One region of the Paeniglutamicibacter sp. MACA_103 genome, then DNA from elsewhere that is predicted to be linked to it. Evidence: predicted binding sites of a transcription regulator. Region 1 holds the regulator's gene; each other region holds the start of a gene.
The links. The regulator LexA, encoded in region 1, represses DNA repair genes until DNA is damaged. The targets are predictions, from matches to a motif close to TCGAACANNTGTTCGA.
Positions count from the first base shown of each region.

Region 1 (3,271 bases):
ACACCGTCATCATCGACGAGGCCCACGAACTGCAGGACCGCGTAACCAGCTCGGTGACCCGGCCGCTGTCGGTCAACATGGTCCAGACCGCGGCCTCCGCCGCCCGCAAGCACTGCTCGGTGAGTGTTGATTCGCTGAACCAGGGGGCCAAGGCCCTGCAGCGTGCCCTGGAGGGCGTCCCCACCGGGCTCATGGCCCGCGGGCTGAACGAGGACCAAGAGGCCGCGATCAACCAGATCGCCGAGGCCGCGCGCGTGGTCCTCTCCGACTCCAAGCCCGAGGCCAACGCCCCGGCCGACGGCGGACGCCAGATGGCCCGCTCGCAGGTCATGTACCTGGTGGAGCAGTGCACCAAGATGCTTGAAATGACAGAGGAGCGCGAGGTGATCTGGGCGTCGCGGCCCGGCCACTTCAGCCCGGGGGAGGGCTACGTCCAGCCCGACGAATCCAGCCAGCCGACCTTGATGGTCGCGCCGCTCTCGGTCGCGGGGAAGCTCCGGGAAGGCCTCTTTGACGGCCGCACCGTGATCCTCACGAGCGCGACCCTGGCCATCGGGGCCGCCTTCGAGCCGGTTGCCGGTTCCCTGGGACTCGTGGGCGACGGCGCACCGACCTGGAACGGCGTCGACGTGGGCAGCCCCTTCGACTATCCCAAGCAGGGCATCCTTTATGTTGCCAAGCACCTGCCCAAGCCGGGGCGCCAGATGTCCCAGGAGACGCTGTCGGAGATCGAGGACCTGATCAAGGCCTCCGGCGGAGGGGCGCTGGCGCTGTTCACCTCGCGCCGCGCGGCCGAGGAAGCGGCCGAGATCCTGCGTGCGCGCCTGGACATCCCCATCCTGTGCCAGGGCGAATCCAGCATGAAGGCCCTGGTCGACCAGTTCTCCGCAGAGCCGGACACGTGCCTCTTTGGCACCATGACGCTGTGGCAGGGCGTGGACGTGCCGGGCAACGCCTGCCGCCTGGTCATCATCGACAAGATCCCGTTCCCGCGTCCCGACGATCCGCTGTCCTCGGCACGGAGCCGGGACGTCGCAAAGCACGGAGGAAACGGTTTCATGGCCGTGGCCGCAAGCCATGCCGCGGTGCGGCTGGCCCAGGGTGCGGGACGCCTGATCCGTTCGGTCAACGACAAGGGCGTGGTCGCGGTGCTGGACTCGCGGCTGGCCACCGAACGCTACGGGACCTTCCTGCGAGCATCCCTGCCACCGCTGTGGGCCACGCCGAACAAGGCCACCGTCATCTCCGCGCTCGAAAGGCTCAGCGAAGGCTGAGTCCCCGTCGCCCTGCCCCTGCCGGTTGCGGCTGATGGGCATGGAAACGAAAAACACCCTTGGGGGCCGATCACTGGATCGGCCCCCAAAGGTGTTTTGGGATGAGTTGCGGCGGCGGTCCTAGACCGAACGCATGACCGATACAACCTTGCCCATGACGGTTGCGGCGTCACCAAGGATCGGTTCGTATCGGGAGTTCTGCGGCAGCAGCCAAGTGTGCCCGTCACGCTGGCGGAAGGTCTTCACGGTGGCCTCGTCTTCGAGCAAGGCGGCCACGATGTCGCCGTTGTTGGCCGTCTGCTGGCGCCTCACGACAACCCAGTCGCCGTCGCAAATGGCTGCATCGATCATGGAGTCACCGCTGACCTTCAGCATGAAGAGCTCGCCGTGTCCCACCAGCTGGCGCGGCAGTGCGAAGACGTCCTCAACCACCTGGTCGGCCAGGATCGGACCGCCGGCGGCGATGCGTCCGACCAGCGGAACCATCGCGGTGTCCGCGGAGGTCGTCAGGTCCGAGACGTTCATCCCGTTGGCCGCCTTGAGGTCAGGCTGCCCCTCCACGACCTCGAGCTTCGCCTCGTTCTTGAGCTGCAGCGGCAGCAGGATCTCCATCGCACGTGGGCGGCGCGGATCGCGCCTGATGTAGCCAAGCTTCTCGAGCTGGCTGAGCTGGTGAGTCACGCTCGAGAGGCTGGCAAGCCCCACGGCATCCCCGATTTCCCGCATCGAGGGCGGGTACCCGTTGCTGCTTACGGAGCGCTGGATGGTCTCCAGGACCTTCTTCTGGCGAATGGTCAGGCTCTTCGCGTCGCGTCGAGGGGTTCGTTGTTCGGTCGTCATTGTCAATGCCTCATCCCGATCGTCGCCGGTTGCCCGCGCGTGCCGCAAATTGTCGGTGTGGGCTGATGTAGTAAATACATCGCCCCACAACCACCATCCTAGTAGACAAAGTCACTGCTTTCAAAGATTTGTTCGAACGGATCTGGACACGTGTCGTCGAAAAGTGCTAGAAATAAGATACGCACTACGAACACATGTTCGAAAGGTGCGTTCGAATAATCGTCGCATGTTCGATTGCGGCCCCCCGGGCCCCCGTCGGCAAAGCGAATTCAGAGGAAAGGCAAAGACGTGGCAAACACTGCTTTCTCGGCCCCGCTCCACCTTGTAACATCCAACGACTACCTGCCGGAGCCGCAGCCATCGCTGGCGCCCCTGCGGCTTACCCGACGCGGAAAATTCGTGCTGATCGGGCTGCCCATCTTCGTGGTGAGTGCCGCGGTTCTGATGCTCCTGGGCCTGTTCCTCTCCCCGGCCAACGCCTCGGCGGACATCCCGCTGGGCGTGGAGGCCGTCACCGTCACGGTCATCGAGGGCGACACCCTGTGGGGAATTGCCCGCGAATTCGCCCCGCAGCTCGAACCCCGCGAGGCGGTCCGCCAGATCGGCGACCTCAACAACCTCAACAGCTCGGTGTTGCTCCCCGGCGCGGAACTCTTCGTTCCCACCGGAAGCTAGGGCACCGTCCGCCGGAGCCCCTGGGTTCATTGAGAACCGATTATTACCCTGGGCACCGGCGAAGATTCTCGGGCCCACCGGCCCCCGCCGTAGACTTGACCCGTGAATGAACGGCTAAATCGCCTGGCAAATCTGCCCCTGCGAGAAAATCTTCAAGGTCTCGAACCCTACGGCGCACCCCAAATTGACGTACCCATCCAATTGAACGTCAATGAAAACACGCACCCGCTGCCCGCGGAAGTGCATCGCGCCATTGTCGAAGAAGTCTCAGCGGCCGCCGTCGGACTGAACCGCTACCCCGATCGTGAATTCACCGAACTGCGTGAACGGCTTGCGGCCTACCTCGGCCACGGGCTCGAGGCCGACAACGTCTGGGCCGCCAACGGCTCCAACGAGGTCCTCCAGCAAATCCTGCAGGCCTTCGGCGGGCCGGGACGCTCAGTCATGGGTTTCCCTCCCACCTACTCGATGTACCCCCTGCT
Region 1 covers NZ_JBIXLN010000013.1:43,137-46,407, forward strand. The annotation lists gene ACIPVK_RS08225 (ATP-dependent DNA helicase) at 1-1,274, shown strand, start outside; gene lexA (transcriptional repressor LexA) at 1,395-2,114, opposite strand; gene ACIPVK_RS08235 (LysM peptidoglycan-binding domain-containing protein) at 2,403-2,789, shown strand; gene ACIPVK_RS08240 (histidinol-phosphate transaminase) at 2,892-3,271, shown strand, end outside.

Region 2 (3,271 bases), on a different contig from region 1:
GGTCAAGAGCCCTGGCGAGCTCGCCGAACTTGACGGGTTGGTCATTCCCGGCGGCGAATCAACGGTGATCGACAAGCTCTCGCGCATGTACGGCGTGGCCGAGGTGCTCAAGGCCAGGATCGCCGACGGTTTCCCGGTCTACGGGTCGTGTGCCGGAATGATCATGCTGGCCGACACCATCGCCGACCCGACGAGCAACCTCAAGGGCGAACCCCAGCAAAGTTTCGGGGGAATCGATATGGTGGTCAAACGCAACGCCTTCGGGCGCCAGGTCGACTCCTTCGAGGTGGACCTGGCGATCCGCGGGCTCGAGTCCCTTCCCAGCCAGGACCCGAACCGGGAGACAGCACCGGTGCGGGCGGCATTCATCCGTGCACCGTGGGTCGAAAGCGTGGGCGAATCGGTGCAGGTACTGGCCAAGGTCCCCGCCGAAAACACGCCCTTGGGCGCGGATGGGCTTCGGGTGGATAGAATTGTTGCAGTACGTTCGGGAAAATTGCTGGCGACCTCCTTCCACCCAGAGGTGGGCGGAGAGCGTCGGATCCACGAACTCTTTATTCAAATGATCAGAGGAGACGCGTAAGCATGTCCGGCCACTCCAAATGGGCTACCACCAAACACAAGAAGGCTATCCTCGACAGCAGGCGTGCCAAGTCCTTCGCCAAGCTGATCAAGAACATCGAGGTCGCCGCCCGCGCGGGCGGCGCCGACCTGGCCGGAAACCCGGGCCTCGAACTCGCGGTGTCCAAGGCCAAGAAGACCTCGGTGCCCAGCGACAACATCGACCGTGCCATCAAGCGCGGCGCCGGCCTGACCGGCGAGGTCATCGACTACACCGAGATCCTCTACGAGGCTCGCGGCCCGCAGGGTTCGGCATTGCTCATTGAGTGCCTGACCGACAACAAGAACCGCGCGGCCTCCGAGGTCCGCCTGGGGATCACCCGCAACGGCGGATCGATCGCCGATCCGGGTTCCGTTGCCTACATGTTCGCCCGCAAGGGCGTCGTGGGCCTGCCGAAGAACGGCCTGACCGAGGACGACGTGCTGATGGCAGTGCTCGACGCGGGCGCCGACGAGGTCAAGGAAGCCGGGGAATCCTTCGAGATCCACTCCGAGCCCACCGACCTGCGCGCCATTGTTGCGGCACTCGAGGAAGCCGGCATCGCCTACGAGAGCGACGAAATCGAATTCGTTCCCTCCATGCAGGTGCAGCTGGATGCCGATTCGGCCCGCAAGTTCCTGAAGCTGGCCGACGCGCTCGAGGAACTGGACGACGTCCAGAACGTTTACTCGAACGCCGACATCAGTGCCGAGGTCATGGCAGAACTCGAACAGGACTAGTCCTCTTCCATGCCCTTGAGAGTGGTTGGCGTCGACCCCGGACTGACCCGTTGCGGTCTGGCCGTGGTCGACGTCGAACCCAACCGCCGGGCAACGCTCATCGACGTGCGCGTCGTGGGCACCCCGCCGGGCACCCCGCTGGATGCGCGCCTGCTCGCCATCGCCGACGGCATCGATGCCTGGCTCGACGAGCACAAGCCCGACGTAGTGGCCCTTGAACGGGTCTTCAGCCAACTGAACGTGAGCACCGTGATGGGCACCGCCCAGGCCTCGGGAGTCGTCATCGTTGCCGCGGCCCGCCGCAACATCCCGGTCGCCCTCCACACCCCCACCGAGGTCAAGGCCGCGGTGACCGGCTCCGGAGGAGCCAACAAGGACGCGGTGGGCAAGATGGTGGCCAAGATCCTGCGCCTTGACGCGCCTCCGTCGCCCGCCGACGCGGCCGATGCCGCGGCCCTGGCCATTACGCACGGCTGGCGCGGTGCCGCATTCGGCGCCGCCGGCGCCGCTGCCTCCGCCTCGGGCTCGCGACCCGCAGGCGGATCTTCGGGGCTGACCCCCGCCCAGCGCGCATGGATCGCCGCCGAAGCCAAGGCCCGCTCGGTCAAGGCCCGGTAACCCGGAAGGCGGCGCCTCCGCGGGAGGCGCCCTCCGAACCTGTAAGCTGTTCGTAGATATATTCGCATGGCTTGCGTGTTCGGGAACCACCGCGCAGCCCGGTACCACGGAGGAATACCCACATGATCAGTATGCTGCGAGGAGTGCCGCAACAGGTCAACCTGAACAATGCGGTCATTGAGGTCGGCGGCTTCGGCATGCTGATCCAAGCCACCCCGCAGACGCTGGCCACCTTGCAGGTGGGCCGCGAGGCGCTGGTCCATACCTCCATGGTGGTCCGCGAGGACTCGATGACGCTCTTCGGCTTTGCCAGCGGGGACGAACGCGAGGTCTTCGAGGTGCTGACCGGGGTCTCGGGCATCGGCCCGCGCACCGGCCTGGCGATCCTCTCGGTGCACACCCCCGAAGAGGTCCGCATTGCGGCGAGCACCAAGGACACCAAGGCCTTCACCAAGGTCTCGGGCATCGGGCCCAAGGGCGCCGAGCGCATCGTGCTGGAACTCAACGGCAAGCTCGTCCCCACCGGCGCCGCGGTGCCCGCGGGCAGTCCCCTTGCCGCCCGGTCTTGGGAACCACAGGTCCTCGAGGCGCTGACGGGCTTGGGCTGGACGGAGAAGGACGCGGTCAAGGCCCTGGACGCACTGGCCAAGAACGACCCGCAAATTGTTGCAAGCGGCAGCGTGCCGGAAATCCTGCGGGCGGTGCTGCGTTCCCTGGGGCGCGGGAACCGGCCCGGAAACTAGGAGTAGGACATGACCGAAACCGGCGCCCTGACCAATGCCGGCCCCGAGCCCGAGGAACGGGTGCTCGAGGCCGCGTTGCGCCCGAAGAACCTCGACGACTTCGTCGGCCAGGCGCGGGTGCGCCAGCAGCTGTCCCTCGTGCTCGAGGCATCCAAGATCCGCGAACGCACCGCGGACCATGTCCTGCTCTCGGGCCCCCCGGGCCTGGGCAAGACCACGCTGTCGATGATCATTGCCGCCGAGATGAACGCGCCGCTGCGCATCAGCTCCGGCCCGGCCATCCAGCACGCCGGCGACCTGGCCGCCATCCTCTCCTCGCTGACCGAGGGGGAGGTGCTCTTCCTGGACGAGATCCACCGGATGAGCCGCCCGGCCGAGGAAATGCTCTACATGGCCATGGAGGACTTCCGGGTCGACATCATCGTGGGCAAGGGTGCCGGCGCGACGGCCATCCCGCTGGAGCTCCCGCCCTTCACCCTCGTCGGGGCCACCACCCGCGCCGGCCTGCTGCCCGGGCCGCTGCGGGACAGGTTCGGCTTCACCGGGCACCTGGAGTTCTACAGCGTCGA
Region 2 covers NZ_JBIXLN010000030.1:4,223-7,493, reverse strand. The annotation lists gene pdxT (pyridoxal 5'-phosphate synthase glutaminase subunit PdxT) at 1-583, shown strand, start outside; gene ACIPVK_RS14420 (YebC/PmpR family DNA-binding transcriptional regulator) at 586-1,341, shown strand; gene ruvC (crossover junction endodeoxyribonuclease RuvC) at 1,351-1,959, shown strand; gene ruvA (Holliday junction branch migration protein RuvA) at 2,082-2,702, shown strand; gene ruvB (Holliday junction branch migration DNA helicase RuvB) at 2,712-3,271, shown strand, end outside.
Region 2: the regulator LexA is predicted to act here: its motif matches at 2,010-2,025, upstream of ruvA (Holliday junction branch migration protein RuvA).

Region 3 (3,271 bases), on a different contig from region 1:
CGCGGGCGCGGTAGCCGTTTTGCATGCTCATGAGGCTGACGCGTCGGTGCCCGAAGCGGTCGAAGATCTTGTGGTAGATCTCGTGCCGCCGGGCGGATTCGACGTCGATGTCGATGTCGGGCAGGGTTGCGCGGTCGCGGGAGAGGAAGCGTTCGAAGAGCAGGTCGTGGGCCAGGGGGTTTACCTGGCTGATGCCGATGAGGTAGTTCACCAGGGAGGAGGCGCCGGACCCGCGGGCGGCGGAGCGTATCCCCATCCCCGTGATCATGGAGCTGACCTCTGCGACGGTGAGGAAGTAGGGGGCGAATCCGAGGTCGGAGATGGTGGACAGTTCCGCCTTCAGGCGGTGGCGCAGCGCGGGGTCGTTGGCGTCGCTGGGGAGCAGCCGGGTGATGCCCGCCTCGGCGCGGGCGGCGAGCTCGGTGTCGGGGTCGGCGGTGATGCCGATGATGTGGGCCTCGGGGACCACGGGGATTCCCCACCCGGTGTCGGTGACCGGGTCGATCCGCGCCCAGTCGGCGAGCGCCGCGGTGTTGCGCAGCAAGGTGGCCGCCAGGGAGGAGTCGGAGGCGTAGCGGGCGATCTCCGCGGCGAGGTGCTGCATCTGTCCGGCGGGCTTGAGCCAGCCCTGTCCGTTGGGCTGGATGTCGTGGAGGGTTTCCAGGGAGCTCAGTGCCCGGGCCGAGTCCAGGACGTCGGCGGTGGCCGCCCCGTCGGGTTCGGCGTACCGCACGGCGTTGGTGAGGACGGGGGCGATGTCCGCGGAGGCGGCGCAGCGCAGCATGCGGATGGCGTGTGCGGTGCTGAGCCTGTCCCCGGGGTTGTTCAGGTGCGTGGTGATCTCCACCCGCAGCGCGTCGGGTCCCAGCAGGGTGCGCCAGGTGCGCAGGGCGGCGCGGGCCTGGGGGTAGTGGCGGTGCCCGGCGGCCAGGCCGATGTCGGAGCCCGGTCCCAGCAGGGTGGTCAGCAGCACTTCCCCCTCCGGGCCCAGTGCATGCTGGGCCAGTTCCTCGCGGGTGATCCCGACATGTCCCTTGGGCGCCCCGGCGGCGGTGGCTGGCTGGTGCGCCGCGGTGACCAGGTGGCAGAGGGCGGCGTATCCGGCGCCGTGGGCGTGCCCCTTGGCCAGGACGACGAGGCGTCCCGCGGTTCGCATCGGCCGGGGCTTGCCGGGGGCGGCAGGTGGCGGTGCGGGTTCGAGGATGGCCAGGTCCACCCCGAGGATGGGGTCGATGCCGTTCTCATGGCAGGCCTTGAGGTGCTTGACGCTTCCGTAGAGCCCGTCGCGATCGGTGATGGCCAGGGCGTCGGCCCCGTCGGCGATCGCGGCGGCGACCAGGTCCTCGGGCCAGGAGACCCCGTAGTGTGCGCTGAAGGCCGAGGCGACGTGCAGGTGGGTGAAGGCCATGGCCGCATCCCCCTGTCTTCCGCTCCCCCCTGGTTCAGGTGCCCCGGCGGATGCCGGGGCGTGGTCTTGGGCCCGGGTGCCGGGTCGGCGCCGTGCCCGGATGAGGGGATAACACCATCATATTAGAACACGTGTTCGATTCAAGCCCTCGGGCGGCCCATGCGCCCCCAGGTGGCGCGGGCGGGCGGCCGGATCCCGCCGCCGACCTGCGGCGGAATCCGGTCCGGTGAGAATGCCCACCTTCCCGGGCGGCTAGATCCCCTCGGTCGCCCCGAGCCTGTCGAGGGCCACCAGGTAGGCCTCGGAATAGCTGGGGAATTGCGGTGCCATGTCGCGCAGGACCTCCAGCGGGATCCCTCCCCTGATGGCCATGGACGCCTGGTGGATCCATTCGCTGGCCTGCGGGGCGATGGCCCAGGCCCCGACCATGACCCTCCGATGCCGGTCCACCAGGATGCCCAGGTCCCCGCGCGGGTCCTGTTCGTAGGTCCAGGGCCGGGAGATCGCCTCGGGCAGGTTGACTTGGATGGACACCGCGTCGATCCCGCGCCCCTCGGCCTGTTCGCGGGTGAGGCCCACGGCGGCGATTTCCGGGCTGGCGAACACTACGCGCGGAATCCCGTCATAGCTCGCGCTTCTCTCCCTGCCCAGGATGCAGTCGGCGACGATGCGCCCCTGGTACTTGGCCACGTGGGTGAAGGGCATGATCCCGGTGACGTCCCCGATGGCCCAGAGCCCTTCGGCAGCCCAGCAGTGCTCGTCCACCCTCACGTTGCCGTGCCCGTCGAGGGTTGCCCCCGCCCGGGCCACGTCAAGCCCTTCGGTGCGCGGGGTCCGCCCGGTGGCGAAGATGACCGCGTCGACGGCGATCTCCCCGCCCTCGCGCAACGCCAGGATGCTGGCTCCGTCCTCTCCGCGCCGCCCGCGTGCCACGGAGCTGTTGGCCAGGACCTTGACCCCGCGATCGCGCAGGTAGCCTTCGGCGAGCGCCGAGGCCTCGGGTTCCTCTCGGCCCAGCAGCCGGGCGCTTCGGTTCAGCACCGTGACCTCGACCCCGAACCCGGAGAGGAAAAACGCGGCTTCCAGGGCCACGGCGCTTCCGCCCACGATGGCCACCGAGCGGGGCAGCGCCTTCAGCGTGTAGACCTCGCGATTGGTCCAGGCGGTGATGTCTTCGACGCCCGGGAAGTCGGGGACCACGGGAATGGTTCCCGTGGCGATAATGATGTGGTGCGCCAGGTATTCGCGCCCGTTGGCCGCCACGTGCCCGGGGCCGGCGATGGCAGCCTTGCCGCGCACCACCGTTGCCCCGCGCTTGGCATACCCGTCCGCCTGGGCGCCGTCGTCGAGGTGACGGGCCATGTAGTCGCGGTAATCCCGGGCCTTCTCCCAGTCCAGGGCGTTCACCGAGGCTCCCGCGGTGCCGTCGGCCTCGATGTTGACCTCGGGGCCGCGCAGGATGGTCTTGGACGGGATGCAGGCCCAGTAGGCGCACTCCCCTCCGATGAGTTCGGATTCGAAGACAACGACCCTCTTGCCGGCGCTCAGCAGCCGATCGGCCGCGACCTCGCCGCCGGGGCCCATCCCGATGATTGCCGCATCGAATACTTCTTCCATCAGGGCACTCCCGTGTTCGAGTCCTTTGCGGCCATCATCCAGGCGCCTGCCCCCTAGCCTTGCACCTTGCCCCCTCCCACGGCCAGAGTCCCCGCCCCGCACGCGCGGTGGCCGGGGCGGGCTTTTGCGCCTCCGCACCTTCGCTAGGCGCTCTCCCGGTATGCCTCGGGCATGCGGATGATGCGCCACCGGCCGGTCTCGACCTGGCGGGAAACCTCGAAGGTGCGCAGCGGACCCACGCCGGCG
Region 3 covers NZ_JBIXLN010000030.1:37,809-41,079, forward strand. The annotation lists gene ACIPVK_RS14545 (DNA polymerase III subunit alpha) at 1-1,408, opposite strand, end outside; gene ACIPVK_RS14550 (dihydrolipoyl dehydrogenase family protein) at 1,661-3,025, opposite strand; gene ACIPVK_RS14555 (hypothetical protein) at 3,169-3,271, opposite strand, start outside.
Region 3: the regulator LexA is predicted to act here: its motif matches at 1,532-1,547, upstream of ACIPVK_RS14545 (DNA polymerase III subunit alpha).